One region of the Marinobacter sp. KMM 10035 genome, then DNA from elsewhere that is predicted to be linked to it. Evidence: riboswitches for the same ligand, from Rfam matches in the RefSeq annotation. Region 1 holds a riboswitch; the other holds the start of a gene.
What was found. A riboswitch is a leader RNA that binds a small molecule or an ion and turns the genes downstream of it on or off. The one in region 1 is predicted to bind thiamine pyrophosphate.
Positions count from the first base shown of each region.

Region 1 (15,801 bases):
ATCGAAGCCTTCCGCATCAGTGCAAATGGCGTGCAGGATGACACCCAGATTCACACCCACATGTGCTATTCGGAGTTCAACGATATCATCGGGGCCATTGCCCGCATGGATGCAGATGTGATCACCATAGAAACATCACGCTCTGCCATGGAGCTGCTGGATGCATTCAAGGGTTTTGAGTACCCCAACGATATAGGCCCAGGGGTTTATGACATCCACTCGCCGAATATTCCGCGCGTGGCGCAAGTAACCGACTTGATGAGCAAGGCAGCGGAGAGGATTCCGGCAGAGCGTTTGTGGGTCAACCCGGATTGCGGCCTGAAAACCCGGCGCTGGGAAGAAGTAAAACCCGCTCTTGAAGCAATGGTAGCGGCAGCCCGTGAGCTGAGAGAGCAAATTGAGGGAGTTAATGTAGCAGAGAATGAGCTGACAGAAGCGGCTCAGTAACCGGTGCTGTTCTGATCCAGCTCAAACTCGAAACTCCGGGCCCGGCAAACTTCCGTAGTGAAGTCGCCGGAAGCCTGGAGCTCAAACCAACGATACCCGGGCGCCAGATCATCTACAGAGAACTTGCGTGATCCGGAGGTAAACTGAATACATGTGGATGGCGTAGCCAACAAGTGCACGCCGTTTCTTTGCTGCTCAAAGGTCTGGTGAATGTGGCCCCACAACACGATCTTTACTTGAGGAAACCGATCAATCAGTTGCCAAAACTCGTCACGATTCTGCAGGCCAATGTCTGTCATCCAGTCCGTTTCAATATCAACGGGGTGGTGGTGCAGAGATACGAGCGCAGGTACATCCGGATGCTGTTCTAGCATGTCTTCAAGGAACCCCAGCTCAGATTCAGAAAGCTCTCCGTGAACTTTTCCTGGCACCGATGAGTCCAGAAGAATGAATTGCCAGCCACCCTGCATTACATGCCGACGGTCTGCACCGTAACCTGCAGCAACGGTTTTCAAACTGGCTACCTGGTCATGATTACCCGCAATCCAGGCTGACCCGCAGTTAAACGCACCAAGGCGCTCCCCAAGAACGCGATAGGCTTCTTCCGAGCCGTCCTGAGCAAGGTCGCCGGTCACAAGGACCAGGTCTGGCTGACCGTGGGTCTTGAGTACCTCAGCTATGACTGCTTCGAGGCTGTCGCGGGTATTTACACCAAGCAACGCGCCATCGGCGGCGGCCATCAAGTGCGGATCCGTTAACTGCAGTACCCGAAGTGTCGGGGAGGCTTCCGTTGAGGTCATGATGCTTATGGTCTGCTTACAGCCATCGATTAAGGAATAGGTTCAATGGCAGCTGATTTTTATTAGCTCCCACGTCATCACAATGAGTGTACGTTGTCAGCCACTGGATTGATTACTCATGACTGGAACCCGCGTCACATTCTGACTCAACGTTGACAAAATTTTGCATAATTTGCCAACCACATTCGCCCTTTCAATGCTCAGCGTGTCATCGAATGAATGAGAAACGAGCTCAACGGGTACCTTCACCTGACGTCCAGGTGGCGTGCTCCAAGGGCAAGTGTCCAAATCTCAAACAGTACTCAAGCCAATCTGCGAGAAAACCATTGACCTGAACCTTCTCATCGGGATGGTGCATGAACCGGTTTGGGTAGTCGTTAACCGGCGCGATCTGCGTGTCACGATAGCAACTGATAACTTCTGCCATAGTGGCGTCATGGTATATCCGAACCGTCATCTTCGGGTTGTTGAGCCAGCGCCCACTGTTATGGATCTGCTCCAGCAGGAGGGTTTCAGTGTATCGGGCTGTTTGCAGAACCTGGATTCGAACGCGGCCCAAATATTCATTTTCCCGATGTAACTCGATGTCGGATATAGGCTTTTCGTCTACTCTCAGTTGGCGCAGCCTGCAAAGACGCTGGTAATTGCCATCACACAAGGCACCGAGCTGGCGCAGATCCGGCACGTAACGTTTGGGTTTCATTGCCCACTCACTCATGGCTACCACCCTGCCCGCAGCCTGGCACGGTTGATCTGCAGCCACTGCATGGCGATGATTGCCGCTGCGTTATTGATGCGGCCATCACTGATCATTGCTATGGCTTCATCTGCTGAAACCACATGGGCACGAATGTCTTCACTTTCCTCTTCGAGGCCGAACAGGCCTCCCGCGGATTCGGTGCTGACTTTGCCACAGTAGAGGTAAACCATTTCTGTAGTGCCGCCTGGGGACACCAGGTAATCGCAGATCTTTTCGAGTTTGCTGAAGCTGAGGCCAGCTTCTTCTTCAGCTTCTCTTTGAGCAACCTCTTCGCTGCTTTCGCCCTCTTCGTTCATTCCGGCGATCAGCTCCAACAACCAGGGGGACTGATCGCGCCCTATTGCGCCCAGGCGGAATTGTTCAAGCAGTACAACTTCGTCTCTTTCTGGATCATAGGGGAGTACGCAGGTGGCGTCGCCGCGGATAAAGAGTTCGCGGGTAAACTCTGGCATGTTTCGGCCATCAAAGCGCGGGTGTGTCAGCCATAGTTTGTCCATGCGGAAGAAGCCCTGGAAGACGGTTTCGCGCTTTTCGACTTTGACATCGCTGGCTTTGAACTGGAACGGCTTGGTCATGCTTTACTCTGTTTTGAAATCGGTTTTGCACGATAGCCGGTTGGTGTTGTTTATTGCAAGCCTGCTTTGGGTGGGGCTGGTTGTGGCAAGGACGGCTTTCCAAAACACGCTGTAGATACATCCATGTACGCTTGGCTCCGCCATCCATGGCTCCGCACAGTTTTGGAAAGCCGTCCTTGCCACAACCGATTCAACTTTGTGCTGTCCGCTTTTAAACACAAAACGGGATCAACATCCGTAAGTTATTTTACGCTCTATTCTCCTTAGCAAATTCTGCGTTTACTCCGAACTCACATGCCTGAAAAACTATGCTCAGACTTTGTCGTAAAGCTTACTCCCGGATTCCACGAACTCCCGAGACTTCTCTTTCATTCCCGCATCCACTGCTGAAATCTCGTCAATACCATGCTCAGCCGCATAATCGCGAACTTCCTGGGAGATTTTCATGGAGCAGAATTTCGGGCCGCACATGGAGCAGAAGTGGGCTACTTTCGCGGATTCCTTGGGTAAGGTTTCGTCGTGGAAGGCTCGGGCGGTGTCTGGGTCGAGGCCGAGGTTGAACTGGTCTTCCCAGCGGAACTCAAAACGGGCTTTTGAAAGCGCGTTGTCGCGAATTTGGGCACCGGGGTGGCCTTTCGCCAGGTCGGCTGCGTGGGCGGCGATTTTGTAGGTGATGATGCCGGTTTTTACGTCGTCTTTATTTGGCAACCCCAAGTGCTCTTTCGGGGTGACGTAGCAAAGCATCGCGCAGCCAAACCAGCCGATCATGGCAGCGCCTATGCCAGAGGTTATGTGGTCGTAGCCGGGAGCAATGTCGGTGACCAATGGGCCGAGGGTGTAGAAGGGTGCTTCGTCGCAGCACTCCAACTGCTTGTCCATGTTCTCTTTTACCAAGTGCATGGGCACGTGGCCGGGGCCTTCGATCATGCATTGTACGTCGTGCTTCCAGGCAATTTTGGTGAGTTCGCCCAGGGTTTCCAGTTCGCCGAACTGGGCTGCATCGTTTGCATCGGCTATGGAGCCGGGGCGCAGGCCGTCGCCTAGGCTGAAGGAGACGTCGTAGGCTTTCATGATTTCGCAGATATCTTCGAAGTGCTCGTACAAAAAGCTTTCTTTGTGGTGAGCCAGACACCATTTCGCCATGATGGAGCCGCCACGGGAGACGATGCCTGTGGTGCGTTTTGCCGTCATGGGCACATGGTGCAAGCGCACTCCGGCGTGGATGGTGAAGTAGTCTACGCCCTGCTCTGCTTGCTCAATCAATGTATCCCGGAAGATTTCCCACGTGAGGTCTTCTGCTACACCGCCTACTTTTTCCAAAGCTTGATAGATAGGCACTGTGCCAACGGGAACCGGTGAGTTGCGGATCAGCCATTCGCGGGTTTCGTGAATGTTCTTGCCGGTGGAGAGATCCATGATGGTATCGGAACCCCAGCGGATGCCCCAGGTGAGTTTCTCCACTTCTTCTTCAATTGAAGAGGTAACCGCTGAGTTACCGATGTTGCCGTTGATCTTCACCAAAAAGTTGCGGCCGATGATCATCGGTTCGGATTCCGGGTGATTGATGTTGGCAGGGATAATTGCCCTGCCCCGGGCCACTTCGCTGCGCACGAACTCGGGGGTAATTTCTGCTGGAATACTGGCTCCGAAAGATTGGCCAGGGTGCTGATCATCCGCCAAGCCTTGCTCTCGAGCTTCCTGCAGCTTCATGTTTTCCCGTATGGCGATGTATTCCATCTCCGGCGTAATGATGCCTTTGCGGGCGTAGTGCATCTGGGTAACGTTTTTATCTGCCAGCGCCCTGAGAGGCTTGCGTTCGTCCATAAAACGAAGCGGGTCAAGCTGAGGGTCTTTCATTCTGCGGCGGGTGTATTCCGAGGTGTAACCTGGCAAGGGAGCCGTATCTTCACGCTCCGATATCCAGGCAGCGCGGATGGCGGGAAGGCCTTTGCGCAGATCAATGGTGGCGTCAGGGTCTGTGTATATGCCGGAGGTGTCATACACCACCACCGGTGGGTTTTTCTCGCCACCCATTTCTGTGGGCGTATCCTGCACGGATATTTCACGCATAGGCACCCGCAGGTCAGAACGACTACCCTGTACGTATATCTTGCGTGAGCCCGGTAAGGGTTGAATCGCAGCAGAATCTACGCGCGCGGAATCACTGAGGTAAGTTGGCAGATCGGTCATCAATTGCTCCCGGAATTTTATTGGATATTCGGGTCGCGCATGACGGAGGGAGCCGACACCATAGAGTTTGCAGGTGTTTCTGGCTCTTCGATAGCTTGGTCTCAATCCCTACGCCGGTATTATCCGGATCAGGTCGCGGGTTCTGCGATGCAATCTCAGCCGGCTATCTGAACAAGTCAAACAGCCAGCACCCCGTCAAGACGCGAGTCTGTAATCTATAGCGCTCAAAGTGAGTGCTGTATGCAAGTGTAGAGCTGAGCGTAATTATTGTCCATAATGGTCAAATTGTTTCAGCCGGCTTGTTTAACCATGCCATTACCGATGTTGCTCCCATGTCACCGTGGGACAATCTGGCATTCCTTTTCAGCGCCCCAGGTGGGCGTAGGCGCGCACACATACTCAGGAGTAATAATGAAGAAACGATTGCTTTCCGGACTTATCGGCCTATTGGCGGCTCAGCCGGCCCTTTCCCTAGATCTGGTTGAGACCTATGAGAAAGCACTCTCTTACGACTCCGGCATCGCGGCAGCCCAGGCCAGATTTGAATCCCAGCAGGCAGGCAGCGACATCAGCAAAAGTACTCTGCTGCCCCAAATTGGCGCCTACGCAAATGCAAACCACACGGATTTCGATGCCAAGAATGGCCAGGGAGACAGCTATAAAGCATTCAACTACGGCGTGCGCCTGACTCAGCCCGTTTTCCGTGCGGACAACTGGTTTCGGTATGACTCCAGCAAATTCCAGACGGAAGCCGCGCAAGCTCAATACAACCTGGCGCAGCAGCAACTGATTCTTGATGTCGCCACGGCGTATTTCAACGTGTTGCGGGCGCAAGACACGGTAACAACTGCCAGGGCTGGCGAGGCAGCAATTCGCCGCCAATACGAACAGGCACAAGAGCGTTTTGATGTTGGCCTGATCGCCATCACAGAAGTTTATGAAGCCCGCGCCAGCTATGACGATGCCAGAAGCATAAGGATAGCGGCGGAAAACCAGACGAATATCGCTCGGGAGCAACTGGCTCGTTTCACAGGCGAATACTCCGAAGACTTGCAGAACTTGCGTCAGAACTTTCCCTTGGGGCAGCCAGAGCCCATGGACCCGTCCGCGTGGGAAATGACGGCTCTTGAACAGAACTGGGCGATACAAGCTGCGATGTCAGTGCTGGATTCAAGCGAAGCTAATCTGGATGTCGCAAAATCCGGTCATATGCCGACGCTCGACCTGGTCGCCTCCTATGGACAAACTGAACTTGATGGCGCCAAGCAAACTCAACAGGAAGGAACCCAGGGCGTTATCGGCCTTGAGCTTAACGTACCGCTGTATATGGGTGGCGGTACTCAAGCTGGCGTTCGGCAGCAGCGTTCGCTGGTAACGGTAGCTCAGGAAGATCTGAATACAACACGCCGCGACGTAAGAGTGAGCACTCGCAGCCTGTACTTGACCGTAAACAACAACGTAGAGACCGCATCTGCGTTGAAGCAAACCATCATTTCCCGTCGCAGCGCATTGGACGCGACCCGTGCGGGGTATGACGTGGGCACCCGCAACATCGTCGAGGTACTGGATTCAGAGCGCGCCTACTACGTGGCATTGAATGATTATGCCAATGCTCGCTACGATTATGTAACAAATACCCTTCGGCTAAAGCAGGCTGCCGGCACGCTTAGCCCGAGGGATCTTATTGAGCTGAACGAGTGGCTGAGCGCTACGGCCCCCGGGATTGAGGCTCTGGCTAACGACAAAGAAACTCTGCAAGACCCGACTCGCTAAGTTACGCAGCCAGAACGAAGATCAAGACAGGGTGGGGAGTACGCCTCCCCACCCACAACGCGCAGGCTCTCCACGCCAATCCGATTCAAACCCGCTCGATAATCCCATCAACGACCCGATCCAATGCGCCCCTATTCTTGTTGACCACCGACAATGCGCGCTGGCCACTGGCTAGACGCTCGTCAGCATTACTGAACAGTGCGCGCAGGTGGCAAAACAGCTCATCAGCATCGCTAACCATGGTTACCCCACCATCATCAAGAAGCCGTTCGTAGATGGTTTCAAAATTGAACACGTTATGTCCGGAAACAACGGGAATTCCCCAGCCCGCCGGCTCCAAAGGATTGTGTCCGCCACGCTCAATCAATGAGCCGCCCACAAATGCCACATCACTGGCGCCATAGAGCATCATCAGCTCACCCATGGTGTCGCCCAGATATACCTGAGCACTCGAGGGCTCATCCCCCAAAGATCGACGCGCCAGAGAGAACCCCTGCTTGCTGATCAGCTCTGCCACAGACTCAAAGCGCTCAGGGTGGCGAGGCACGACAATCAATAGTGCATCGGTCCTATGGTGCAGAAGTTGCTTGTGTGCCGCCAGCAACTGGGCATCCTCACCTTCATGGGTGCTACCGGCAATCCATACAGGACGAACAGATAGACTGCTCTTTAGTACCCGCGATTCTGCCCGCACTGAGTCAGGAATATCCACATCAAATTTTACACTGCCAGTAACAGCTACTTTGGATGACGCAACTCCTATTCGTCGAAAACGCTCCGCATCCTTTTCAGCCTGCGCAGCCACCCAACTAATACTGCGCATGATCGGCGCAACCAGGCGTTTGACGCGCTCATAACCCAGCGCAGAGCGCTCGGAAAGCCGGGCGTTGATAAGGAAGACAGGAACCCCACGGGACCGGCTCTGGCGAATCATGTTCGGCCATATCTCCGTTTCCATAATAACCAGTATTCTGGGATTAACCCGGTTCAGGAAGCGCCGAATCGCGCCGGGTGTATCATAGGGGGCATAGGCATATTGCACCTGATCGCCAAACATTTTCATGGCCTGTGCTTGGCCGGTGTCGGTCATGGCAGTCATCAGGATAGTAATATTGGGATTGCGAGCGAGCAGTCTTCGCACCATGGGCGCAGCGGCAATGGTTTCGCCTACCGACACGGCATGCACCCAAACAACCGTGCCGCTGGCTCGGGGCACAAACCCCAAGCGCTGCTGCCAATTAATGCGGAGTTCGGGTGCTTGGCGGCCCTGCCACCACAGACGCAGAAGAATAAACGGCAACGCCAGGCGTATAAGTTGTGAATAGATAAGTTGAAGCACGCAGTACCCCCTGCAAATCAGTGCGGTATCATAGCGCAAACCCTGATAATTTGCTTCCGACTGACCATGCTGGGCAACATAGCCAAAGCAGCAACTCACTGAGCTAGCAGGACAGGTTTTCAAGTGAAGAAAAAACACCGCAACCAGGCGCGAAATACAGATTACTCAGCCTATCGCCACCCCCGCTGGTGGCCGACCTGGATCGGAATTGCCGTTATGTGGTGCGCGGCCCAGCTTCCCATTCGCTTCCAGTGGTGGCTTGGCAAGTGCATAGGGCTTCTCGCATGGCGTTTTGCCAAGCGGCGGCGCCGTATTGCCGAGGTCAATATACGACTGTGCTTTCCTGAGCTCACGCAGGCACAACAAGGTGCACTGGTTCGTAATAGTTTTATCGCAAACGGAATCGGCCTGATGGAGCTGGGCATAGCTTGGTTTCGGAACCCGGCAAAGCTTATGGGGATAACGGAAGTTCACGGAAAGGAATATTTGGACAAAGCTTTGGCCAAAGGCAACGGTGTGCTCCTGCTTGGCGGCCATTACAGCACCCTGGACCTTGGAGGCAGCCTGGTTACCGAGTACATTGAAGCAGACGTAATGCAGCGAGACCACAACAACCCACTGATGAATGCCATCATGACCCGCGCAAGGGAGCGCCGGTATGGAACAGCTCTGGGTGCACGGGATCTTCGCGGCCTGTTCCGCAGCCTTAAAAAAAACAGGACCGTATGGTACGCAACAGACCAGGACTATGGCCGCAAAGATATTGTTTTCGCGCCATTCTTCGGCATACCGACTGGCACCATCACGGCCACATCTCGTATTGCTGCGCGCAGCCACTGTATGGTGGTTCCATTCAGCCACTTCCGGCGGCAGGATAAACCCGGTTACGACATTTACTTTCACCCCCCGCTGGAGCCTTTTCCGGGCGGCGATGACATGCAGGATGCGACCGAGATCAACCAGATTCTTGAGCGCGAGATTCGGCGAGCGCCCGACCAGTACCTCTGGATGCACCGCCGCTTCAAAACGCGGCCAGATATAAACGACCCAGGTTTTTATGGCGACAAATAGCACGTCAGCAGCACCGGTAATATGGTTGCTCACAGACAACAAACCCGGGCACCGGAATCAGTTAAAGGGCCTTGGCAATCGGCTACGGGTAAAAGTTGGCGCAAGCCTGTTCTGGTTATCAGCGCCAGATATCCGTATTCCATTGTGGCGCGCACTTTTGGCGATGCCGCCTGCGTTGGACAAGTCCCTCCCCCACCCTGACTTGATCATCGCAGCCGGCACAGGCACTCACAAACTGCTGCTGTCCTTGCGGCGGCTCAGGAACACCAAAACTCTGGTCATCATGAAACCCGGGTTCCCGCGCAGCTGGATCGACGGAACCATCATTCCTGCCCATGATGGCATTGCACCTAACGGAGACACACTGATCACAGAAGGTGTCATTAACACAGTCACTCCCCTTGCCCGAATTACCGAAAAGCCCGAAGCCTTGTTGTTACTCGGCGGCCCATCACCCCATTACAACTGGGACGATGACATTGTTTTCGGGCAAGTTATAAATCTGATCGGAGAATACCCCCAATGGCGCTGGACGATCAGCGGCTCAAGAAGAACACCGCAAGCTCTCAGGGAGAGAGTGAGCGAGCTTGCCAGCCTCAAAATTACCGTAGCAGACCCTGACAAAACCCATGAAGACTGGCTAAACCACAACATTGCGGCATCCCGGGCCATCTGGGTAACACCTGACAGCATGTCCATGGCGTGTGAGGCTGCCACATCCGGCGTGCCAACCGGGTTGTTCCAGCTACCTGAGCGTTCCGAAAGCCGTGTGGTCAAAGGCGTGCAACAATTGGTTGAAGCGGGCCATGTAGCACGCTGGAGCGATCATGCAACAGTGATGGGGGGCAAAACTGGCCGGGAAGAGACTTTCTGGGAAGCAGACCGAGCGGCTCAATGGGTGATTGAGCGCTGGCTTACCCCACGCACTGAAAAGCAGAAAAGATCAAAGAGGACGTCTCCTTGAGGATTCTCCAAGCATTACCGGCGCTCTACAGCGGCGGAGTAGAACGGGGAACTGTAGAGTTTGCGGCTGACCTTGTGCGGCACGGCCACGAATCCTATGTTGTATCAAGTGGCGGCCCTCTGGTGGAGCGCCTTGAGGAACAGGGCTCAACCCACGTCAAAATGCCCATTCATCGCAAATCACCTGCGTCTTTTGGGCAAATTCGCCCCATGCGAAACCTGATACGGGAGTTGCAACCAGACATTATCCACGTGCGCTCGCGCATGCCGGCCTGGATCGTGCGTTTGGCATGTAAAGGGTTGCCGGCGCGCCAGCAGCCACTGATTATTTCAACCTTCCACGGCATGTACTCCGTGAATCCCTACAGCGCCATCATGGCAAAATCCGACCATGTGATCGCAGTATCAAACTGTGTGCGCAGCTACATTACCGAAAACTATAAGGTGCCAGAGCAACAGTTGACCGTGATACAGCGCGGCGTGGATGTGGATTACTTTCAACAACGAGAGCTGAACGACGCATGGCGACAAGCACTGTTTACACAATTCCCACACCTTGAGAACAAACGGATTCTCATGATGCCGGGGCGGATTTCCCGCTGGAAGGGCCAGCTGCAGTTTCTTGAAGCCATGGCAGAAATCACCCGCGAACAGGCAGACTGCCACGGCATTATTGTTGGCGGTGCAGAGCCCGGCAAAGAGCGCTTCATGCAGGAACTCGAACAGCACCGCACGAAGCTCGGGCTTACCGACAAGGTAACCTTCCTTGGGCAGCGGGACGATATGGCGGAACTCTATCTGTTCGCCGACCTGGTGTGCCACATGTCGACAAAGCCCGAGCCCTTCGGCCGCACAGTCACCGAAGCGCTATCCTCCGGCACGCCGGTAGTTGCGTTTAACCGTGGCGGTGCCGCAGAAACACTGCAGGCGTGTTTTCGGGATGGGCTTGTGACACCTGATGACACCCATGAGTTTGCCAGGGTGGCAGTAAGGCTGCTAAACAGCGAAACATCAGATATCGAAATTCCTTATCGGTTTCGGCTGCAAGCGCAGACGGAGGCGACACTGGAGGTTTACCAGAATCTCCTTAAAGCAAAAGCCAGAATCAGCTCACTCTAAATTAACGCGCACTAGATGCCAAAGAGTGTCGAAGTAAGCTGGGGATCTGCTGTTCCAGTCGTGAGAGCAAAAGATCTCGAGCATGATTATCGATATTGGCGTTGGCTGGCAAACTGGGCATGGCCGCCCCTAACGTCCACAGCTTGCAATATCCTGCCAACTCAAACCGCTCAAGCGCTTTATGATAACGCTCAGGCGGCTTTCCATCCGCAGGCTTCAGAACAGTTGTCGGCTTTTGGCTCGCGATGGCTTCACTGATCATTGTCATACTATCCGCAGTAACAAACACCGCATCTGACGCGTCCAAATAGCTATTCATTACCTTTCTCGGCGATTCACTCCACCAAACCGAATCCGCCAACAGTGAAACCGGCAGAGCCTTCTTTAGTAAATGCTCACCAGCGCAGCCAGTGCGCCGGGAAGTCGTCACAAGCCACCGGCAATTATCGCGCCTGGACAAACCTTCAACCAAGCCACCAATCTGGCTCCATGTGGTTTCATCAAAAGAATAACCGGCACCATCACCACCGACAACAAGACTATAAAGTGGCTGCCTATTCTTCAGTTGCAGCCTATCTCTTAGCGCACCCCCATTCTCTGCCGGCTCGCTCGGATTCGTTGCTGTTGGAACCAGATCCATAACGATGTTGTGCGACTGCCCCGTTGGCTCGAGCGTCAGATGCGCCGAAAACTCACTCGAATGCAGCCTGCGGCCGGAGCCCAGAAAGATATTGGGCACAGACCACTTTCGAGCCAGTGCTACATTCAAAAACGACGTATTACCACCCGCGGACACAATCAGATCCGGGCGCGTAGTCTCAGAGCCGAGCATGCCAGAGTCATAGAAAACTGTACCAATGTGCGGGCCGGCACGGTTGATTCTGAGCACATAGGGCAACAAAAGCCGAGATAGTGATCTGACACGCAATGCCACTGTTTGCTCGACGCAAACAAGCTCATAGCGCGTCGAAAGCCAATCCACCAGACCCCGCGCTTGGCTCACATGGCCAGGGACACCGTCCGATAGAATCAAAACCTTGAGCATAGTCACGTTGTGCCCATCACTTCTCTGTAAATACCAAAAGTTTCCGCAACCATGCTGTCAAACGTAAGCGCTTGCTGAGCCCATAGAAAAACCGGACGCTGGCTCTGTCTGGCAACGTCAGGGTTCTCTGCCAGCCAGGTTAATTTGCAACTAAGTGCATCGATATTATTGCATTCAACCAGATAGTCTTGGGGTAGCACTTCTTCTGCACCCGGCACCCTGGTAGACAGCACAGGCAGGCCACTTAATAAAGCTTCAGCCAGAACATAGCTGAAGCCCTCCCGGTGAGAGGCGAACACAAGAAGGTCCGCCGCTTGCATCATTCCGCGAACATCTGCCCGAAAACCAGCCAGCTTCACACATTGCTCAAGCCCCTGCCGACGAATAGTTGCCTCAAGCCTGGTTCGCTCGGGACCCTCCCCTACAATAACCAGCTGCCCATGACTGGGCCGCCATGCCAGAATCAGGTTATCAAATGCCTTGACTGGCACCAGCCTGCCAACCGCCAGCGAAATTCGCATATCCGGGTCTAAACCGAAGGTTTGCGCGAGAGTTGTTCGGTCCATTGAGGGACTGAAATAAGGCGTCATCCCATTGTAAACAACCCGCAGATCAGGATGATCAACGTTCGAAACGACACCTTTGCTTACTCCAATGACCGTGTTCATATGGGAGAACATTCTGGTGGAACGCTTGCGGCTATGAATGGAACCAATCCGATACCCTGGCACCACCGCTCGGACACGTGCCAGCATCTCAACCGCTTTGTTTGCTTGGGCATGGATAATGTCCGGTGCCTCCCGTCGCAAGATCAGAGCAAGCCGGGCCAACAAAACAGGATTGCGTCGCCCACCGCTAAGGTTGAGGGAAATAAACCTTACTGATGGCTCAAAACGGCCGCTGTATTTTTCATGGGCAATGGCAACAACCTCACAACCCTGCATCGCCAAACCATTGCAGAGTTCTGCAAAATGATTTTCCAGCCCGCCGTCGCCATCGCCGGCCATCACCTGACATATTTTCATCTGACAACCTCGTGTGTGTTTTGACGCACTTCAGTTATACAACGGCACGCGATACACTTGCCCGGGATTTCCTGGGGCATCTTATACGCATTTCGATGTGAGACAATTTACATGAAGCTATCTGTCATCATAAGCACTTACAACTCCCCCCGTTGGCTGGAAAAAGTGCTTTGGGGCTACAGCGTACAGTCTCACAAAGACTTCGAAATCATTATGGCAGACGATGGTTCGGGCGATGACACCCGCGCACTGATTGACAAGATGCGCACAGAAACCGGCATGACCATCAAGCATGTCTGGCAAACCGACAACGGTTTCCGCAAATGCCGAATTCTCAACAAAGCGGTTCTGGAAGCCAGCGCTGATTATCTGGTATTCACGGACGGTGACTGCATCCCCAGAAATGACTTTCTTGAAGTGCACGCCAGCGAAGCGGCTCCTGGCCGGTTTCTCTCGGGCGGCTACCACAAGTTGCCAATGGGCACGAGCGACGCCATTTCGAAAGATGACATTCTAACTGGCCGCTGTTTCGATCTGGCATGGCTAAAACAGCATGGCCTTAAAACAAGCTACAAAAACAGCAAACTGACTGCTAACCGCTGGCAGGCAAAAATGTACAACACTCTGACACCAACCCGGTGCCGATTTAAAGGCTCCAATGGCTCCGTCTGGAAGGCAGATGTTCTTGCAGTAAATGGCTTTGATGAGACCATGGCTTATGGCGGTGAAGACAGGGAGTTTGGTGTGAGACTGATCAACAACGGCATCAAACCGAAGCACGTTCGCTATAACGCGATCGTGATTCATCTGGATCATAAGAGGGGGTATGTTGATCCCGTTTTAGTAAAAAAGAACAAAGATTTTCGACGTGGCGTTGAAGCAAATAAGATATTGACGACCCAAAATGGCATAGAACAGCTGCCCCCTTCTGCGAATATAGTAACCGATAAAGCATCCCAACAGTGACAGCCATCCAAACCTCCCCCAAAAACATCATTCAAAAGCTTGAAGCCCCAAAGCCGTATCTTGAGCTCTTGATGCTCGCTTGCGTCGTATTGTTTATTCTTTTCAAACGATCCTATCGCGATATCGGCGATGTTGCGCTGGGGCTCCTTGTTTTGGGTACTCTGTATCACGCGTTTAAAGCCGGTCACCACATGAAAACCGATGCTTATCCGCGCCTCTTTCTGATCTCGCTGATCGTGCCAACCGCGTCGTGGCTGAACAGCACCCTGTTTATTCCTGAGCTCGCCCTGCCGACTCCCTCTCCTTTCAGCCTCTATACCTTTTTCATATTCTGGTTCCTGGCATACTGGATACAGGGCAATGAGCAGCGCATAGCATTGGTTCTGCTCGCCTACTGCTGTGGCGCTCTACTTTTATTCATAACAGCTCCCGCAGAGCTCACAGAAGAACTCAATCGTGCTGCTTCCGGTGTGAGGGTAAGTTTTGGACTACGAAACGCCCAGCACACCTCATTGATAGCGGCGTTCGGTCTTCTCGCATCCATTTTCTTGATGTTTTCAAACACTCATTTAAGCCGAAGACTGGAAATCATTAAAAAGCTGGTGTCTCTGCTATTTATAGCCATATTCATAGCGATAACAATAGCTGCACAGTCTCGCCAAGCATGGCTACCTATTGCTATATGCGTAGGGCTTGCACCTGCACTATTGAAAGCGACCGGAACTCTCCAGATTCGGATAGCCCCGATGGTTATCCTGTATGCATTAATCGGTATCATCGGAGCACTTGCTACGAACCTCGACGTAGTGCAAAACCGCGCCAGTGCAGAGAGCTCAACTCTTAGTAAAATTACGCACGGCGACATCTCAGAAATACCCAATGACACAAGCATCGGGATACGAATTCATTCGTGGTTCGAAGCGAGTCACTGGATTGCAGAACGTCCAGTTTTTGGCAACGGAGAAGACATAAAGGAAGATGTAATCGTAGCGGCTGAAAGTCTTCCCGGGTGGGTCAGGTCAGAATTCAAACACCTTCACAGCTCACACATTGAGACTCTTCTAAGCTATGGCATAGTGGGTGCGACATTAATCTATTTTATTATTATCTTCCCTGTCGCCAGGATCATCAGAGAAAAGAAAGGGGCAGAAGGGGCTAAATGGGTAATATTTTCCATCTTCACCCTTATCATCTGGCTCACTATCAATACTTTCGAGTCATTTTTCTATATGTGGGATGGGATATACGTCTTTACAGTTTTTTACGGGGTCATCTACAGCTTTTCTTTCAGCTCTGAGAAACACGAGCACTTTTCATCCTCGTAGCCTCACCTGGAAAAAATACTTTTGCCATGTATAAAACCTCCCCCAGAACCCAAGGTGCTTGGCCTTCAAGAAAACCATTTTTCGAGACCTTTTCCAGCTGTGCTGATACCAATGCACGAGATAAGCATCAGCGGTGCACTCGAAAAAGATATCCTCACCTTGGTAAGGGTTAAAATAGTGCCGAGGGAAGATCTTCGAAGGTTCCAAATCACAAACGCTGTTGTCGATCAAAATCTCCGTGAAAATATGTGGGCCAATATATAAAGGGGACGTCCATATTCCAGCCTCGTAGAAGGAGATTAATTCCGCCAGAATTTTCGAGTTTTTCTGTGCGAAAATAGCACATGTACCAATCCTCGAATCGGCCTCATACCCCACCGCGAACATCAAATCCTGAAAAAGG
Region 1 covers NZ_JBBVMG010000004.1:89,304-105,104, forward strand. Annotated here, with positions in the region: gene metE (5-methyltetrahydropteroyltriglutamate--homocysteine S-methyltransferase) at 1-447, shown strand, start outside; gene cpdA (3',5'-cyclic-AMP phosphodiesterase) at 441-1,247, opposite strand; gene AADB16_RS17355 (DUF1249 domain-containing protein) at 1,480-1,965, opposite strand; gene AADB16_RS17360 (NUDIX domain-containing protein) at 1,968-2,582, opposite strand; gene thiC (phosphomethylpyrimidine synthase ThiC) at 2,895-4,772, opposite strand; TPP riboswitch at 4,861-4,977, opposite strand; gene AADB16_RS17370 (TolC family outer membrane protein) at 5,184-6,545, shown strand; gene waaA (lipid IV(A) 3-deoxy-D-manno-octulosonic acid transferase) at 6,631-7,884, opposite strand; gene lpxL (LpxL/LpxP family Kdo(2)-lipid IV(A) lauroyl/palmitoleoyl acyltransferase) at 8,008-8,955, shown strand; gene AADB16_RS17385 (mitochondrial fission ELM1 family protein) at 8,942-9,919, shown strand; gene AADB16_RS17390 (glycosyltransferase family 4 protein) at 9,916-11,037, shown strand; gene AADB16_RS17395 (ELM1/GtrOC1 family putative glycosyltransferase) at 11,039-12,082, opposite strand; gene AADB16_RS17400 (glycosyltransferase) at 12,085-13,107, opposite strand; gene AADB16_RS17405 (glycosyltransferase family 2 protein) at 13,219-14,073, shown strand; gene AADB16_RS17410 (O-antigen ligase family protein) at 14,070-15,398, shown strand; gene AADB16_RS17415 (glycosyltransferase family 32 protein) at 15,387-15,801, opposite strand, start outside.

Region 2 (15,801 bases), on a different contig from region 1:
ATCATCGCGTTGATTAGCGTAACCAGCACCAACCCTTCACTTGAGCTGCCAAGGCTAGGGCGGAAAAGTAGAAACAGGCCTGTGCCAAGAACCAGCGGTGGAATAATTAGGGGTAAATACGCAGCTACATCAGTTAATCGGGTGATAGCGGGTCTCTTCGACGTTGTTCCGGAAGCCAGAATCAGCAGGGCTGCGCATACAGACATCAACCCGGCGGGCAGGGCGATTGCCAGGCTTCTCACTGTGGCGTCAAGTAAGGCTGGATTAACCGAGAAGCTGCCTTGCGGAAAGAAAGCACTGCCCATGCCGGGAAGCCCCCTAGTCAAAATGCCCAAAAGCGGCATTACCAGAAAGAGCACAAACAATCCGAGGGCGGTGCCATCTGCCAAGCGCGCTTGGAGGGAGCTGCCTGCTTTGGTTCGGTGCGACGCAACGCGCCTGTCTGGCAGTAGGGAAGCCGTAAGCCCGCGGCGGGTTGCCAGCCACCAGAGGAACCCGCAAATAATAAGTTGAACCATGGCAAGTAGTGCTGCCTGGCCGGAATCGAATTCGAATCGCAAAGACTGGTAGATGGCAACTTCAATGGTGGTTGCCGCTGGGCCGCCGCCCAAGGTCATCACTATGGCAAAGCTAGTAAAGCACAATGTGAATACCAACGCCGCAACACCAGGCAAGACAGGCTTGATGGCAGGCCACTCCACCGCTCGCCAATACCACCAACGGCCAAGCCCGAGCTGGGCGGCAACCCTGAGTTGTGATGGCGGCGCGCCTTCAATGGCCTGCAACAGAATCCGTGCGGCCAACGGCGCGTTGAAAAACACATGGGCCAGCACAATGCCGTTGATGCCGTAGAGGTTCCAGGAAACGCCAAGCCAGTCGCTGGCAAAGCCAGTGAGCCAACCCTGGCGCCCGTACACGCTAACTAATCCAGACACCGCAACAATCGAAGGGAGCACCAGGCTCAGCTCCATCAACCGAAGCAGAACAGCACGCCCCGGAAACGCAGGTTGTCTGGCGAGGATTCTGGCAATCGGAATAGCCACAAGAAGACTGAGTAAAACAGAAAGAAACGCCTGCCAAATCGTAAAGGTAACCACGGTTCGCAAATAGCGGCTTTGCCAGAGTTGGCTGATATCCGGTAGTGAAGCCTCCCAGATAAGCGCGCCCAGCCCCGCCACCGAAAGCAGCACCAGCGCACTGGCGATCGTAAGCCCGGGCCAGAGCTGCCACCCGGGGCGGCTGAAAGGTGCAGGCCGCCCGGGTGTCGAGTGCGAAGGTAAAGCGTGTTGCTGGCGCTTGGCGAGACTGCTCATGGGCCTTGATTACCGTGTCATGGCATCCAGCCACTCGTTCATCCATTGGCGGCGGTTATCGGTTACGGTTTTGGGGTCAAAATACAGCGCTTCTTCTGGCTGAATCAGCTTGTCGAAAACAGATGGCAATTCATCGCCCAGATCGGTAGCCGGGTACATCACGTTTTTAAGGGGAATGTGCCTTTGAAAATCCGCGCTCAGCATAAAGTCGAGAAACTCACGCCCGAGTTTTTTCTGATCGGATGAATCAACCAAGGCAGCCACTTCAACTTGCAGATAGTGACCCTCTTCGAACTGAGCGGCCTGGTAACGATCTGTTTTATCTACGGCCATGTGGTAAGCCGGGGAGGTGCTGTAGGAAAGAATCATCGGCGCTTCGCCATTCATGAACAGCGAGAAATAGCCGTCGCTCCAGCTTTTGGTTGTGGTGAGAATCTTGCCGTTGAGTTGTGCCCATTTTTCGGCCGCCTGGTCGCCGTATACATAGCGCATCCAGAGCAGCAATCCAAGGCCGGGGGTGCTGGTTCTAGGGTCCTGGATGATGATCTTCAGGTCGTCAGGGGCAGCGATCAGTGCTTCCAGACTTTTTGGTGGGTTAGGCAGCTGTTCGGTATCGTAAACGAATGCAAAGTAGCCCCAGTCGTATGGTACAAACACCGGGTCTTGCCAGTTGATGGGCAGGTTCAGGGCTGAAAGATCGGTTTCGTGGTTTGCCAACAAGCCTGTTTGTCGAGTTGTTTCCATGGTGGCGGTGTCCAGGCCCAGCACCACATCGGCCTGAGTGCTTTTGCCCTCAAGGCGCAGGCGTTGGAGAATGTCACCACCGCTGTCCAGCACCACATAGTTGACCTGGCAGTTGCACGTCTGCTCAAAGGCTTCCTTAACGGCTGGCCCCGGGCCCCATTCTGCGGCGAAAGAGGGGTGGGTATACACGGTAAGGGTGGCTGCCTTTTGGGCGTGTGCAGGCGCAAACGCCAAAGCAAGCAGAAACAGTGCAAACGCTCGGATGAGCATGGTGGTATAACCTCCGCAACAAGTTAAGGGTGGCCATAATTGGCAGCCATGTCGCGGGCCCCACCGAGGGTGGTGAGTGCTCAATCCCTTCGCCGGCATAATCCGGATCAGGTTCCGCGGGTATGGTCTCAGCCCGGCATTTGCCCGGCACCCCGTTGAGTTGAATAAAGTGTACCATGCTGGCGGTTGGCAATGGTAAGAGGCAAGGAGAACGCAGGTGCCAAAGTTTTTACATACAGCAGACTGGCAGATGGGCCGAACCTACAGCCGGTTTGACGCCGAAGATGGCGCGGCATTGGTTGAAGCACGATATGAAGCCATCGAGCGGCTGGCGGCGCTGGCCACTGAACACCAGTGCGATGCGGTACTGGTTGCAGGCGATGTGTTCGATGCCCAAACAGTGTCTGATCGCACCATCAGGCGCGTGTTTAATGCCACCAGAGGTTTCGCTGGCCCTTGGGTAATGCTGCCAGGCAACCACGATGCGGCACTTGCCGAGAGTGTGTGGACTCGCGCAAAGCGCCTTGGCGCCGTTCCTTCGAACGTTCACCTGGCACTTGAGTCGGGTGTGACATCCTTGCCGGAGCAGGGCATTGCAGTTTTGTCTGCGCCTCTAACCCAGCGACACACCTATGGCGACCTGACCCAGCCATTTGCTGAAATGGGAACCCCTCCCGATTTGCTTCGCATAGGTTTGGCCCACGGCAGCGTTCAAGGCTTGCTGCCGGACGAAATTGATTCCACCAACCCCATCGCCCCCGACAGAACCACAACAGCTAATTTGGATTACCTAGCCTTGGGCGACTGGCACGGCGTTAAGCAAATAAACGAACGAACCTGGTACAGCGGTACGCCGGAACCTGAGCGTTTTCGCAATAACGATGCCGGGTACGTGTTGACTGTTGATATCGAAAACCCCGGTGCGACACCGCAAGTGACCCGCCATGAAACCGCCCGCTATCAATGGCACCAGTGGCGGGAGACTCTATCTGTGCCATCCGATCTGGACGAACTGCTGATTCGCATAGGCCAATTGCCCGAGGCTTCGGTTCTAGACCTGAAACTTACCGGCACACTCACACTGGCCGGCGACCAAAAACTGACCGAAGCACTGTCTGTCGCAGAAGCCCGCTACCGCAGTGTTACCTGTGATCGAAGTGGTTTGCAGTTGGAGCCCACCGAAGACGACATTGCCGAGTTGCGTGCAGACGGATACCTCGGGGAAGTGGTTCAAGAACTGAGGGAGAGCCAACAGACGACTGAAGAAGATGAGGAGGCTGCCGTAGCACGGGACGCGCTCGGCATTCTTGCAGGCCTGCTCAAACGAAAAGACGCGGAGGTGGCCCAATGAAACTCCAGCGTTTACGTGTTGAGCAGTTTCGCCAATTCAGGCAAGGCCTGGAGCTGAATAGCCTGCAGCCCGGCATTAACCTGATTCACGGCCCTAACGAATCCGGTAAGAGCACGCTGGTTCGCGCCATTCGCGCCGCCTTCTTTGATCGTTACCGGTCCAAATCCGCTGATGAACTGGCCCCGTGGGGCGATTCTTCTGCCGCGCCAACAGTTGAACTGATATTTGAGCACGGGGGCAAGCACTGGCAACTGGACAAGCGTTTCCTTAAGCGTCATCGCTGTGATCTGAAGGTAGATGACGAAACCTTCAGCGGCGAAGAAGCCGAAGAAAAACTGGCTGAGTTGCTGGGCTACCAGTTCCCCAAAAAGGGCGCCAGTAAAGAAGAGCACTGGGGAATCCCGGGCTTGCTCTGGGTTGAACAGGGAACCGGGCAAAACATTGAGAACGCCGTACTGCACGCCGGTGGACACCTGAAATCCGCATTGAACAACCTGGTAGGTGAAGTCGCCAGCAGTGGCGGTGATGAAATTATCCAGGCCGTGGAGCAGCAGCGCAAAGAACTGCTGACTTCAACCGGGAGACCAAGAGGCGACTATCTGGAGCTCGCGAATACTCGGGAGACACTGCAACAACAGGTATCGGACCTGAAATCACGGGTTGAGCAATACCAGGCTCAAGTGGATAGATTGGGGACTCTGGCCGCTGAACATGAACAAGCCAATCGCGAACGCCCATGGGAAGAGGCTCGGCGCGAGATGCAGTTGGCAGAAACAAAATACCGTGAAGTTGAGGCGCTGCAGGAGCAACAAGCTCGGGGAATCGAGTCGCAAAAACAGATTCAGCAAAACCTCTCCTTGCTTCAGCAAAGCCAGATTCACTGGCGCAATCAGAGTGATCAGCTCGAGCTGCGTCATCAGAGTTATCTCAAGGCAAAACAACAACTCGAGCAGGAAGAACTCGCCAGCCCTGAGTTGGTTAAGCAGGTTGAAGCAGCGCGCAGCCAGTACCAGCTTGCCAATCAAACCGTGCAGCAGGCCCATCTCAGAGATACACGGGAGCGCCTGGAGAAGGACTGCGCCAGACTGAAAGCGGATCTGGCGCAACTGAAACAACGCCAGGAAGAGGCCAAAGGCATTCAGGTTTCGCTGGACTTAGCACGAAATACTAGAAAGATAAACCTCATAGATATCGGCGCATTACGAGAACTAAAGAAGAATCAACGTGAACTTGACGATGCGAATATTCGAATCCAAACCGTAGCCACCCGTGTTACCTGGAACCTGAAGCCAGGCGCATCACTGGATCTGGATGGGCAGAGCGTTGAGGGGCAGGGTGAGAAGCTTCTGCTGGAGCAAGGCGTGCTCGCGATCCCAGGTATCGGTGACCTTGGCATTCAGCCCGGTGGCGCCGATCTTGCCAGCCTCCGACGACAGCTCGAGCGGTTGGCGCAATCTGTGACGCAGCAGCTCACAGAGCTGGCAGTTGAGTCTGTTGAGGCGGCGGAATTGAAGCTGACGCGACTTCAAGATGCTGAAGCACAGATACAGCGCTTTGATGACCTTCTGAGATCCCTGGCGCCCAAAGGCGTCGACCAGCTTGGTTCTGACCGATCTGAGATTGAGTCCGAATTGCTCGCCCGAACCACTGAGCTTGAAGCCTTGCCAGAAGCTGCAGCGTCCGCTGTTGTCGCCAAGCCGCTCAGCCAAGCAGAGGCGGAGCTAAAACAAGCGGAAGTACGATTGACGGAAGCGGAGGCCGGGCAGAGGAATCAGGAAGGCCTGCTGCATAAAGCCCGCTACGTTAGCGAAACGGCAATGCGGGAATGGCAACGCATGCAGGATGAGCTGAACAGCCCAGAGCGCCAATCACAGATAGAAGGCATAGCTCGCGATATTGCTACTGCCGAAAAGCAGAACGCAGAACTCGAAGCCTCCTTGAAAGACCGTGAAACCCTGATTCGAGAAGCTCGTCCAGAGCTTTTGAAGCAAGACATAACGCGTTACCGCGCTACTGCTGAGCACCAGGAAGCTGCCCAACAGAAGCGGGCCCTGGAACTGAGCGAAATTCGTGCAAGGCTTGAAGCCTGGGGTGCGGAGGGGCTTGAAGAGAAGCATAACGAACTGGTTGCAGAGTTGGAGCACGCCAACCGTCGATATTTGGAACTCGATAGGCGAGCAAAGGCGTTAGACCTTCTTCTGAACCTGTTAATTGAGAAGCGACAGGCTCTTACTCGGCGGTTGCAGGCGCCGCTGCAGAAACATCTGGATCATTACCTGACCGTTCTGTTCCCCGAAGCCAGCCTGGAAGTTGACGAAAACCTGATGCCCGGCAAATTCAGCCGGGGAAGCGAGCTGGGGCAGATGGCCGAGCTAAGCTTTGGCGCCAGGGAACAGATGGGGCTTATCAGTCGCCTGGCCTATGCAGACCTGCTGCAGGAGGCAGGGCGACCCACGCTGATCATTCTGGATGACACCCTTGTACACAGCGACGCAGGGCGGCTGGATGGCATGAAACGCATCCTGTTTGACGCAGCCACACGCCACCAGATATTGTTGTTTACCTGTCATCCTGAAAAATGGCGGGATCTGGGCGTTGAGCCAAGAGACCTCGAAGCACTGAAGATCCAGAGTGTTTCTGGTTAAAAAACGCTCAAAAACATCCGTTAAAACAAAAACTTAAAAAAAGGTATTGACGAAAGGGCCGTAATCCGTAGAATACGCATCCGTTGTCGGGGCATTGCTTCGATAAGCTTGAGGCGGGAATAGCTCAGTTGGTAGAGCGCAACCTTGCCAAGGTTGAGGTCGCGAGTTCGAATCTCGTTTCCCGCTCCAATTTCCTCAAGTCTCTCAATGCCAACCTGAGAGCACAAAGACTCGATTCCTTCGATCTTTTTAGGCGCGGTGGCAGAGTGGTCATGCAGCGGACTGCAACTCCGCGTACGCCGGTTCGATTCCGACCCGCGCCTCCATTATTTCTCCTTGTTTTCAGTCGCTTAGCATTTTTCGGTCAGAGCCGGCGTATTAATGGCGAAATCGATTATTGTCAAAGGGTTGATCCTAGCTCGCCATTTAAATTAGGCCGCAGTTCCTGATCAGCTTCACTACCGCATCCTCAAAGTCTCCATCAGCAGTTGCAGAACTCTGTGGGCTATTCTGAACCACTTACTGCTAAATAGAGTGCGTATCCGAATGGACGATGGGATTGCCGCCGTAGTTAGGTGTTGACCACTACAATTGGAGTAGCTTCTCCGGGGTGGCCGCGGCGGGGTATTTGGCGGGGACTGAACCACTGACTCTTCGGGAATCAGTGGTTTTTTCAGGTCGGCTATTTCGTTTTAGATTGAGCTGCCTTCATTAAGGCGCAGGAGGCCTTTAACAACTCGGTAGATGTACCAGATAATGGGAACGAGGAACAGAATTGCGCCAATACCAAACGTGACTGTTGTCAGAATTATGCACAGTACGCTCCACAGGAACATCCACCAAAAAGTGCGGATCTGCCAGCTATTGTGGGATTTAACGACAGGGTCAGTTAATGAACCGCTTTTAACATGGTTCATAATCACCCCGACTATGCCTGTGATGCCGATAAAGATGCTGACGGCCTGAAGAATATAAACAATTAATGCAAATTGCTTCTCGGACTCATTGATGCCGGTGGATGCCTGAACTGTTTCAGTGCCGACGCTTGTAACATTGGTACTTTCCATTTCGCTTCCTTTTTCAGTTGTGCTCTTTGTGAGCGTTTTGGTTCCGATCAAAAACTGGTCCCTGGGTGCCAATAAAGCCGGCCTACTTAAATCTTGTCCACATATAGCGAAAGCTGATTATTTTTCATTCAAATCAAGGGTTGTTCAAGATTAATAATCCGTCACTCAGTGTATGGGCAAGCGTCAGTTCTTTCATGCAAAGCTGTGTTAATCTTTGTTATATTTTACAAGCGGGTGAGGTTGTGACTTTCTGCGGAGTCAGGCCACCACACGGCAGCCTGACTCGATTCACTCATGGTTGAGGCTGGCTGTTGTCAGCCTGCCCAATCTGAGCCTGCGCAGCCCTTAATCGCTCCAGAACTTTCGCTCCATCGCTCACTCCGTTGTCGATGCCGGCGGCCTTCAAGCGGGCATCCAGGTCACCGTGCTGTTGTTCCTCATCCAGCTCGGTCAAAGCGGCTTCTACGTCCTCGGCCTCGGTTTGCCGGGCACGAATCCGATCGGCTGATACGTTCAGGTCTTCCATGTAGCTGTGTAATCCCGTTGCGTGGCCCCGAAGCTGGCGGGTGATCTGTTCGGCGTGTCGGTTGGCTTTCGCCAGACGCATTTCACTGTAGAAGTGTTTCAGCGCACGGCCGGAATCCCTTAGTTGGCGGCGCAGCTCGCTTTCCTGTTGCTGCAGCTTTGCGTGCTGTTGCTGCTGGCGTTGCAGTACGGTTTCATCCTCTGCAATCAAGTTGGCCAGCTCCAGCGCCAAGGTTTCTTCGTTTTGCTCCAATGCTTGGCTGGCTTGCTGCTCCCGTTTGCTAATAGCAGCTTGCAGGCCGGTGTTGTCGCGATCCAGCCGGGTTTTCTCAGCCATAAGGTGCGCCAGCTCTCGCTTTGATCGGGCAATGGCTTGCTCGGCGTCCCGCAGTTCCTGTTCAAAGATGCGAATGTCGTTCGCGTCTACCAGCCTTGCGACTGGTTCGTGGGCTGATGCTCTGAATAGCGTGTTCATTTTGCGCCAGATACTCATGGTGTTACTCCCCGTATTCTTTTAGCAGCTGATGGGTGCGAGCCTCGGAAATGCGGTTCGCGATTCGGTGTTGCTCGTGCTCATCACGCAGCGTTTTCGATAATGTGATGGTGGTGCTGACGAGAAACAGAGCGCTGATCGCCATGTAACCTTTTATCACGATATCAACGGGCGCAAGCACCACGCCCGCAGCGGCGGCAAATAGTGCAATCGCGAATGAAACCTTCACAAAAAATACCCAGGAGTTTGAGTTGCTCTTCAGTTCGCTATCCATGATGTTTTCCTCGTTGGCTTTGTTGTTGGGACAGCCGAACTTTGCGCTATCACTGGATGCGTCGCGAGTGAATCCCCAAAGGTATTGCTACCGTATCTATCAGGTATCGAATAGTGATACCTTTTCGAGTGGGAACCTAATGGGAGGTGAATCATGGCGCAAACCAGTGCCATTGTTGGTGAGCTTAAACGGCAGCTACGGTCTCATGGCCTGACCTATCAAGACGTTGCTGAGGCTCTGGATCTCTCGGAGGCGAGTGTTAAGCGTTTGTTTTCTGAGAAGCAGTTTTCGCTCAAGCGTCTTGATCAAATTTGCGCACTGATGGGGATGGAGATCAGTGATGTTGTTCGCAAGCTGTCGCCAGAGCTTGAAGTCGAGCAGCTGAGTCTGGAGCAAGAGCGGGAACTGGTGTCGGATGTACGACTGTTACTGGTGGCAGTCTGCGCCATGAACCGTTGGCAGTTTCAGGAGATCCATCAGGTTTACGATGTGCCTGAAACCGATTTGATTGGTTATCTCGCCAAGCTGGATCGTATGGGGGTACTGGAGTTGCTACCCGGTAACCGATTCAAGTTGTTGCTCAGTCATGATTTCGCCTGGCAGCCGGGCGGGCCTATACAGCGCTTTTTCGAGGCTGAAGTGCAGCAGGATTTTCTGAAATGCCGGTTTAATCAGCCTGGTGAATTGCGACTGTTTGTGAGTGGCATGCTGTCTGCTCAGTCCAACGAGCTGGTTCAGCAGAAACTCAAGCGTTTGGCTCTGGAGTTTAGGCACTGCCATGAGGAAGATCTTGCGCTGCCCTTGGAGCATCGTTTCGGGGTGAGCCTGTTGATGGCCATGCGCCCATGGGAGATTGAGGCGTTTGACAGTTTCCGACGCTCCGAGGCGCGTAAGGACTACCCATCGTTTAGCCGTTGAGGACAGAGTGGGTAAATGCATTAGCGTGGTCGGGCCATGCGCGCTCTATCCCGCTTTCGCCTGTTCCCGATACAAGGCCGCACCCAGGGCAGAAAAATAGTCTTGAAATGCGTCGTTGATCCGCTGGCGATGCACGTCATTTGGATAAAGGCCTGCACTAGCTTCATCGGAGTACACAGTACCGCGCACCAGGAAAGAGTTGTTGGGTGTGCTGTCTTCGATGAACGCCTCAAACGCCCGGGCGCAAAGCTCTTCTGGTTTTGCGTAGTACAGCACCCTTAGTTGCTTGTCGGCTTCCTTGGATGCCTGAAACAGGGGGCTAGGTGATGTTCCGTCTTCAGTCAGCAGAATTGTTTTAAAGCAGGTGCTGAGCAGGCTGTTTAGAGGGTGCTTTTTCTGCTTGGCGCTACCGAGCCAGCCGCTGGAGGCAAACGCAAGCTTACCTAAACCGTGAAAGGCTCTATTCCCCATGTAATGATCAAACGCATGGAACCACTCATGCGCAAGGCTGCCGGCGCCGGCGTTCTTTGCGAGTGCCAGCTGACGGGTTGATGGAATGTAGTGAGCGGATACCCCGGGCCGACCACCAATGCCGTATTGCATGCCAAGAGATCCACGAAGGGATATCAGGCTCTCGGGCCCCTGAAGAATTGCCATAAGATCACACAGAGCCCGGTAAAACCGATCAGCAGCTCGATCCCGCTCTGAAGGCGTCACCCAGCGACCGACCTCTATGCTTCGGAAATCGAACTGGCGTCGAACCGTAACAAAAGAGATGGGGTGAGACATCGTCATAGGTTTCCTCCACGCTTGAGCGAGCGACTTATGGTCGCCAAGAACTGTGACGGGCATATTACACCTAATTACTGTTTTTATATACAGTGGTTTGCTTTAATTTCTCCGTTAGGTCAATTCTGAAAATGAAAATTCCTATAAATTTCAGAGAGAGTGGGCGTAATGATCGAAAACCTTAAAACCGATCTAATAGTGCGTGTCCCCGCCATCCCGCTCGAGGTCAGTTTAGGCAGGTTGAAAGAAGCAAGTTTATAAAAAACAACCAGTTAAATAACAAACTTTTACAGAGTCTCCCTTTTTCCTCGAGTTAATCTGGCGCATGATCGTGCTCATGATTAGCCATATGAATCATGCGGCATCGGATCCCGGAGGCCGCAGTCAGTATCCTGGCTGAAATATAACCTTTAAGTGAAAACACGAGCAAAGAGGAGTGGATGAGTGAGAGCGGTTTTTTTACTTTCAATGTGTTTTTTGCTGGCTGGTTGCGCGAGCACAAAATCAATTTTGGGGGTTCACCCGGGCGTTGTTGAAAATGAGGATGGAGCAACAAAAATATATGACTTGGAGAATATCGCTTTCCTGAATCACAGCGATTCTTTTTGGCATCAGCTTTATTTGATTAAAGACGGCGACTCAGAATTTCGGCCCGATATTTTGGCCGATGTTTTTATGGACGTATCAGTTGATGAAAAGCGATGGGTAAATATCAATGAATTTGAAGCAGTAAGAGCAAGAAGCGCTATAATCGAGGATCTTAAAGAAAAACGTAAATCCCGAGAGTCATTGTTAGATAATGCCGTATTCGTTATCGAGGGATTCGCAGAGTTCAGTGATTACGATTTCGAAAGCGAGAGTTATAGCCTTGAAGATGTTCGAGTGCCAAACATCGATGCGCTTACTTATTCAACCTACCCTGATAATGATGGGTCCCTGCGTCGGTATAGAACGTTTTTCCAGGGCGCGTCGACGCCACCCATAATTGAACCGGTAAGGGATATGGTTCTCTTGAACCATACGACCTATCGGTCTTCCGATAGGTTTCTTTCAAAGCTATCCGTAAATGCCTCCGGGGTTGCCTATAAATTTCCACCGAATGAAGCCGAGCAGTTAAAGAGCTTTTTCTCCGATGATGGCCTTAAGGTTAGTATCGTTTCGGAGCTTGTTAGTTATTCCGATTACGCGATTCAGAAGAAAGACTATGTAGTGTTTGATCATAATGTGCTTTGCTATATATTTCACAACGATCAGCGTTTGCAAACGAAATACTACGAGAACAGCGATATAAATAACCGCAGTAGAGAGATCTGCAAGAAGGAAGTTGACAGGCTGCTCAGTGGCGAGCCGCTTGAGGAAGCGAACATCCGTCCTTCGTTCTCTGTGTTCCCCGAAGGGGCAATCACCGATCGGGGGGAGCGTGTGCGCTATAATCTTGATAAATACTTTTGAGGCGACCAGCTCTTTAGGTTGCCCGGTACCCCCCCACACTAAAAGTGGGGGGTGCATCTACACAAACCCCGCGTGGTTCAGAGTAGCCCTGCTTACTAATTGAAGGACAACCTGCTTTTAGTCCGGCTAGAGGCAATACCGTTTGCCACAATCATTCCCCAGATCAAGGCAGCGGCAACCGCTAGCGTTATTGCAATCGGCCGATCAACAAAGGCCGTTAGGTCCCCGTTGGCCTTAATGATTGAGCGCATGAAGTTACTCTCAATGATGGGGCCAAGGATCACGGCCAGTATTAAGGGCCCGACCGGGAAATCATTTTCGGCCATTACATAACCAAGTAGTCCGAAGGCCAGCATAATCCAAACGTCGAACATCGTGTTGTTCGCAGCGAAAGCGCCCACCATGCAGAATATGAGAATTAGGGGAAAGAGCACCCCGGAGGGTATTGAGAGTATGTGTCGTGCCCCTTTGATGGCCAGGAATCCAAGGGGAAGCAAGAGCAAGTTGGCGATAATAAAAACCAGCAGAATCGCGTTCACCAGCGGGGCTTCGCTAACAAAAACATCTGGCCCTGGTGTAATGCCTTTCGTCATTAAAACGCCGATGATGATCGCGGTGATAGCGTCGCCGGGGATGCCGAATACCAGCGCAGGGATATACGCCCCGGATAGTGATGCGTTGTTGGCCGAGCTCGCAGAGATCAGCCCTTCCGGGTGGCCCGTGCCGAATTTCTCGGGCGAACGCGAAAATTTGCGGGCGATGGCGTAGCTAATCCACGAGGCGATATCTGCACCTGCTCCAGGAAGAGCGCCTATCAAGGTTCCCAGCACGCCGCCTCGTGCTACGCCGAACTTATATTTCCAAAGTAGGGGGCCGACACCTGCAAAGGGTTTTTTGACCCGTGTTTGCACTTCTTGTTGCAGGTTATGACTTTCCGGCATCCGGCGAATGAGCTCTGAGATAGCAAACAAACCGATCAGCACTGGCAAAATGGAGATGCCAGCAAGCAGGTCATAACTACCCATGGTGAAGCGAGCTTGGCCAGAAACGCTGTCCATGCCAACCATTGAGATAGCCAAGCCGGCAAGCATCGAAATCACGCCTTTGAGCCGGTCGCCGCCTGAAACCAAAATAGCGCAGGATAACCCCAGCAGTGCGAGCCAGAAGTACTCATCGCTTGTAAACTTGATTGCAAAATCAGCAATAAGTGGTGCAAGCATCGCTAAGCATACTACGCCAATGATGCCGCCAAGCATTGAGCAAACAATGTTGAGGCCAAGCGCGACACCAATCTTGCCTTGCTTGCCCATGAGGTAGGCTTCATCGGTGTATACCGCAGATGCCGGTGTGCCGGGCATGCGCAGCAGGGCGCCGGGCAGATCGCCAGCGACGATAGCCATGGCTGTCGCTGAAACAATTGCTGCAATGGCAGGTAGCGGTTCCATAAAAAAAGTGACCGGCACTAATAGCGCTGTTGCCATTGTCGCCGTAAGCCCAGGAATCGCACCCATAAATAATCCGAAAACGGATGCCGAAATAACGATAAGCATCACATCCCAGGTGAACACGAGCGTAGTCGCTGCCAGAAAGCTATCCATTAGTAGACCACCTTTTCCAGAATACCCAGTTCGAGCGGCACCTGGAGAAGGCGGCCGAAAACAACCCAGATGACAGCCGTTGAAGCTACTGCTGTACCGGCCGCTAGCATCCAGTTTTGACGATAAAAGCCATACAGTAGAAGGCTCAACAGAACAGTAGAGACAATAGGAAATCCAACAACCGGTACCAGCAATATGTACGCGACTATTGCTGCGATAATTGCCAGCAAGGTCAGGTAGAAGCGTTTGATCGGGACGTCGTTAACCCAGACCATCAGGGGAGCGCTGCTGCTCAATCCCCTCAGGGTCAAAAGTCCTCCAAACGCGATCAAAAGCCCTCCAATAACGATGGGGAAGGTTCCCGCCCCATAATCCTGCTGCGGTAGGTTTGCCAGCCCTCTGGAGTTGGTTATTACCAAAACCCCGAATGTTACTGTCACCAGCCCTGTGATCTTGTCATTACTGCGCATATGGCTGTCCTCTGGGTGGTGTCGGCTTAGTTGGCCAGGCCAAGCTTTTCAATTGTTACGGCATTCTTTTCGTCTTGTTCCTTCATGTAGGCTTTGAACCCTGCAGCGTCAGCCCATACCGCGCCAAATCCACGCCCCGCCATAAATGTCTGAAATGACTCAGAGTTGAACACCTTCTTTGCTGCTACAGCCAAGCGCTTCGTGACATCTTCAGGCAGGTTTGCCGGGCCAACCAAGCCGCGCCATGAACCTTGAGTCCACTCGTCGCCAGTCACCTCTTTGGCAGAGGGCACATCGGGAAATCTCTCCAGGCGGTCGTTCGACAGCACGGCCAGTGTGCGAGTGCGGCCAGACTTGTTCATCGGCTCGGTTTCCGGGAGTGAATTGAAAACAATATGCACGCCGTTAGCTGCCAGTTCCTGTAACCCCGGAGCAGCGCCTTCGCTTGGAACGAGGTTGATCGTCTGGGGGTCAATGCCCTGCTGGTCGATAAAGCCCGCAAATGACAAGTGGTAAGCGGCACCTGGAGCTGAGCCTGAAACAGTGAATGTGTTCGGATTGTTTTTTAGGTCGCTCAATGCGTCACCCAGGTTTTTCCAGGGCGAATCGGCATTAACGGTAAATGTCGCGTAATCAACGTTGAGTAGTGAGATGGGTGTGAAGTCTGTGTACGAAATGTCTGCCGTGCCAATGTGCTTGTACGTTGCAATTTCAGCCGTGCCGAGCCCCAAGGTGTAACCGTCTGGCCTTGCCATTTTCATGGTCATGTGCCCAATCACGCCCGCTCCACCTGTTTTGTTTACAACGTTTACCGGTTGTCCAAGCTCTTCTTGTAGCCCCATTGCCAATTGGCGACCAACAGCGTCTGATCCGCCTCCAGCAGACCAGGGAACAATCAGCGTAATCGGCTTTACGGGATACGGGGTGGCAGCGAACGCGGTGCTTGCTGCGAGAGTGAGTGCGGTGGCGTATAGAATTTTGGATAGCGTGCTCATTACAAACCTCATTATTTTTAGATGGTTTAATGATTGGCGGGGTGCGTGCACGACAAAAAGAGTATGTGTGCTGCTGTGCCCATTTGAAGCCAATGGCAGACAGGAGCTCCCAGGAGTCCGTTTGCTTGAGGGAGTATCATTGTGGGGCAAAAAATTTGCAAGTATTTACAACAATTATTTCTTAGTAGAGATATTTTACGGTTTTTCGGGTGCTTTAGCCCACATCTGTGGGCGAGCGGGTACCTCTTCGGGTAGGTTGGTGGCCTATATAATATCCGAAAGATATGCGTAAGTAATTGTTTTATAGAGAAATATTGTATTTTCGTGAATTGGGTATTGCCATGGGTTGATCTAGAGGAGCGCCCCAAAGCTATCAGCTGGCTGGATAATGTAATAAGGAGAAAGTTGTAATAATTTGTTTGATTGGCGTTAGAGTCTCGGCTATATTGAGAATGTCTGGCAGTTGCGATGGGGTATCGCTAATCCCGTTCGCACCACCTAAAGCTTATTCAAGAGACTCAAGGAACTGACATGTTTAATGATCTGAAAAATAAAAAAGTACTGGTTACTGGTTCAACCAAAGGAATTGGGCTTGCGGCGGCATTGGAATTTGCCAAGCAAGGCGCAGCTGTGGGAATTAACAGCCACGTTGTGGACGCTGCAGCAGAGGAGGCAATTGCACAATTTGAAGCTATCGGTGCCAACTTTGCCTATTTTCAGCACGACCTGAGCCGTAGCGAAGAGTGCGCGTCACTTATTAATGAGTTTGTCGAAAAATTCGGTGGGTTGGATGTATTGGTTAACAATGCGGGCGGCCTGGGTGTAAGAGAGCGCCTTGAAAACCTGGATGACGCGGCTTATGACCTGGTTTTTGATCTGAATATTCGTTCTGTTGTC
Region 2 covers NZ_JBBVMG010000001.1:2,615,092-2,630,892, reverse strand. Annotated here, with positions in the region: gene thiP (thiamine/thiamine pyrophosphate ABC transporter permease) at 1-1,313, opposite strand, end outside; gene thiB (thiamine ABC transporter substrate binding subunit) at 1,323-2,327, opposite strand; TPP riboswitch at 2,395-2,492, opposite strand; gene AADB16_RS11805 (metallophosphoesterase family protein) at 2,545-3,678, shown strand; gene AADB16_RS11800 (AAA family ATPase) at 3,675-6,323, shown strand; tRNA gene AADB16_RS11795 (tRNA-Gly) at 6,437-6,512, shown strand; tRNA gene AADB16_RS11790 (tRNA-Cys) at 6,576-6,649, shown strand; gene AADB16_RS11785 (DUF4870 family protein) at 7,016-7,441, opposite strand; gene AADB16_RS11780 (PspA/IM30 family protein) at 7,683-8,408, opposite strand; gene AADB16_RS11775 (YiaA/YiaB family inner membrane protein) at 8,413-8,682, opposite strand; gene AADB16_RS11770 (helix-turn-helix domain-containing protein) at 8,836-9,600, shown strand; gene AADB16_RS11765 (CLCA_X family protein) at 9,646-10,395, opposite strand; gene AADB16_RS11760 (hypothetical protein) at 10,834-11,841, shown strand; gene AADB16_RS11755 (tripartite tricarboxylate transporter permease) at 11,937-13,439, opposite strand; gene AADB16_RS11750 (tripartite tricarboxylate transporter TctB family protein) at 13,439-13,909, opposite strand; gene AADB16_RS11745 (Bug family tripartite tricarboxylate transporter substrate binding protein) at 13,936-14,904, opposite strand; gene AADB16_RS11740 (SDR family NAD(P)-dependent oxidoreductase) at 15,436-15,801, shown strand, end outside.
Region 2: it holds a riboswitch for thiamine pyrophosphate, as region 1 does, so the genes downstream of both, thiB (thiamine ABC transporter substrate binding subunit) here and thiC (phosphomethylpyrimidine synthase ThiC) in region 1, are expected to answer to the same signal.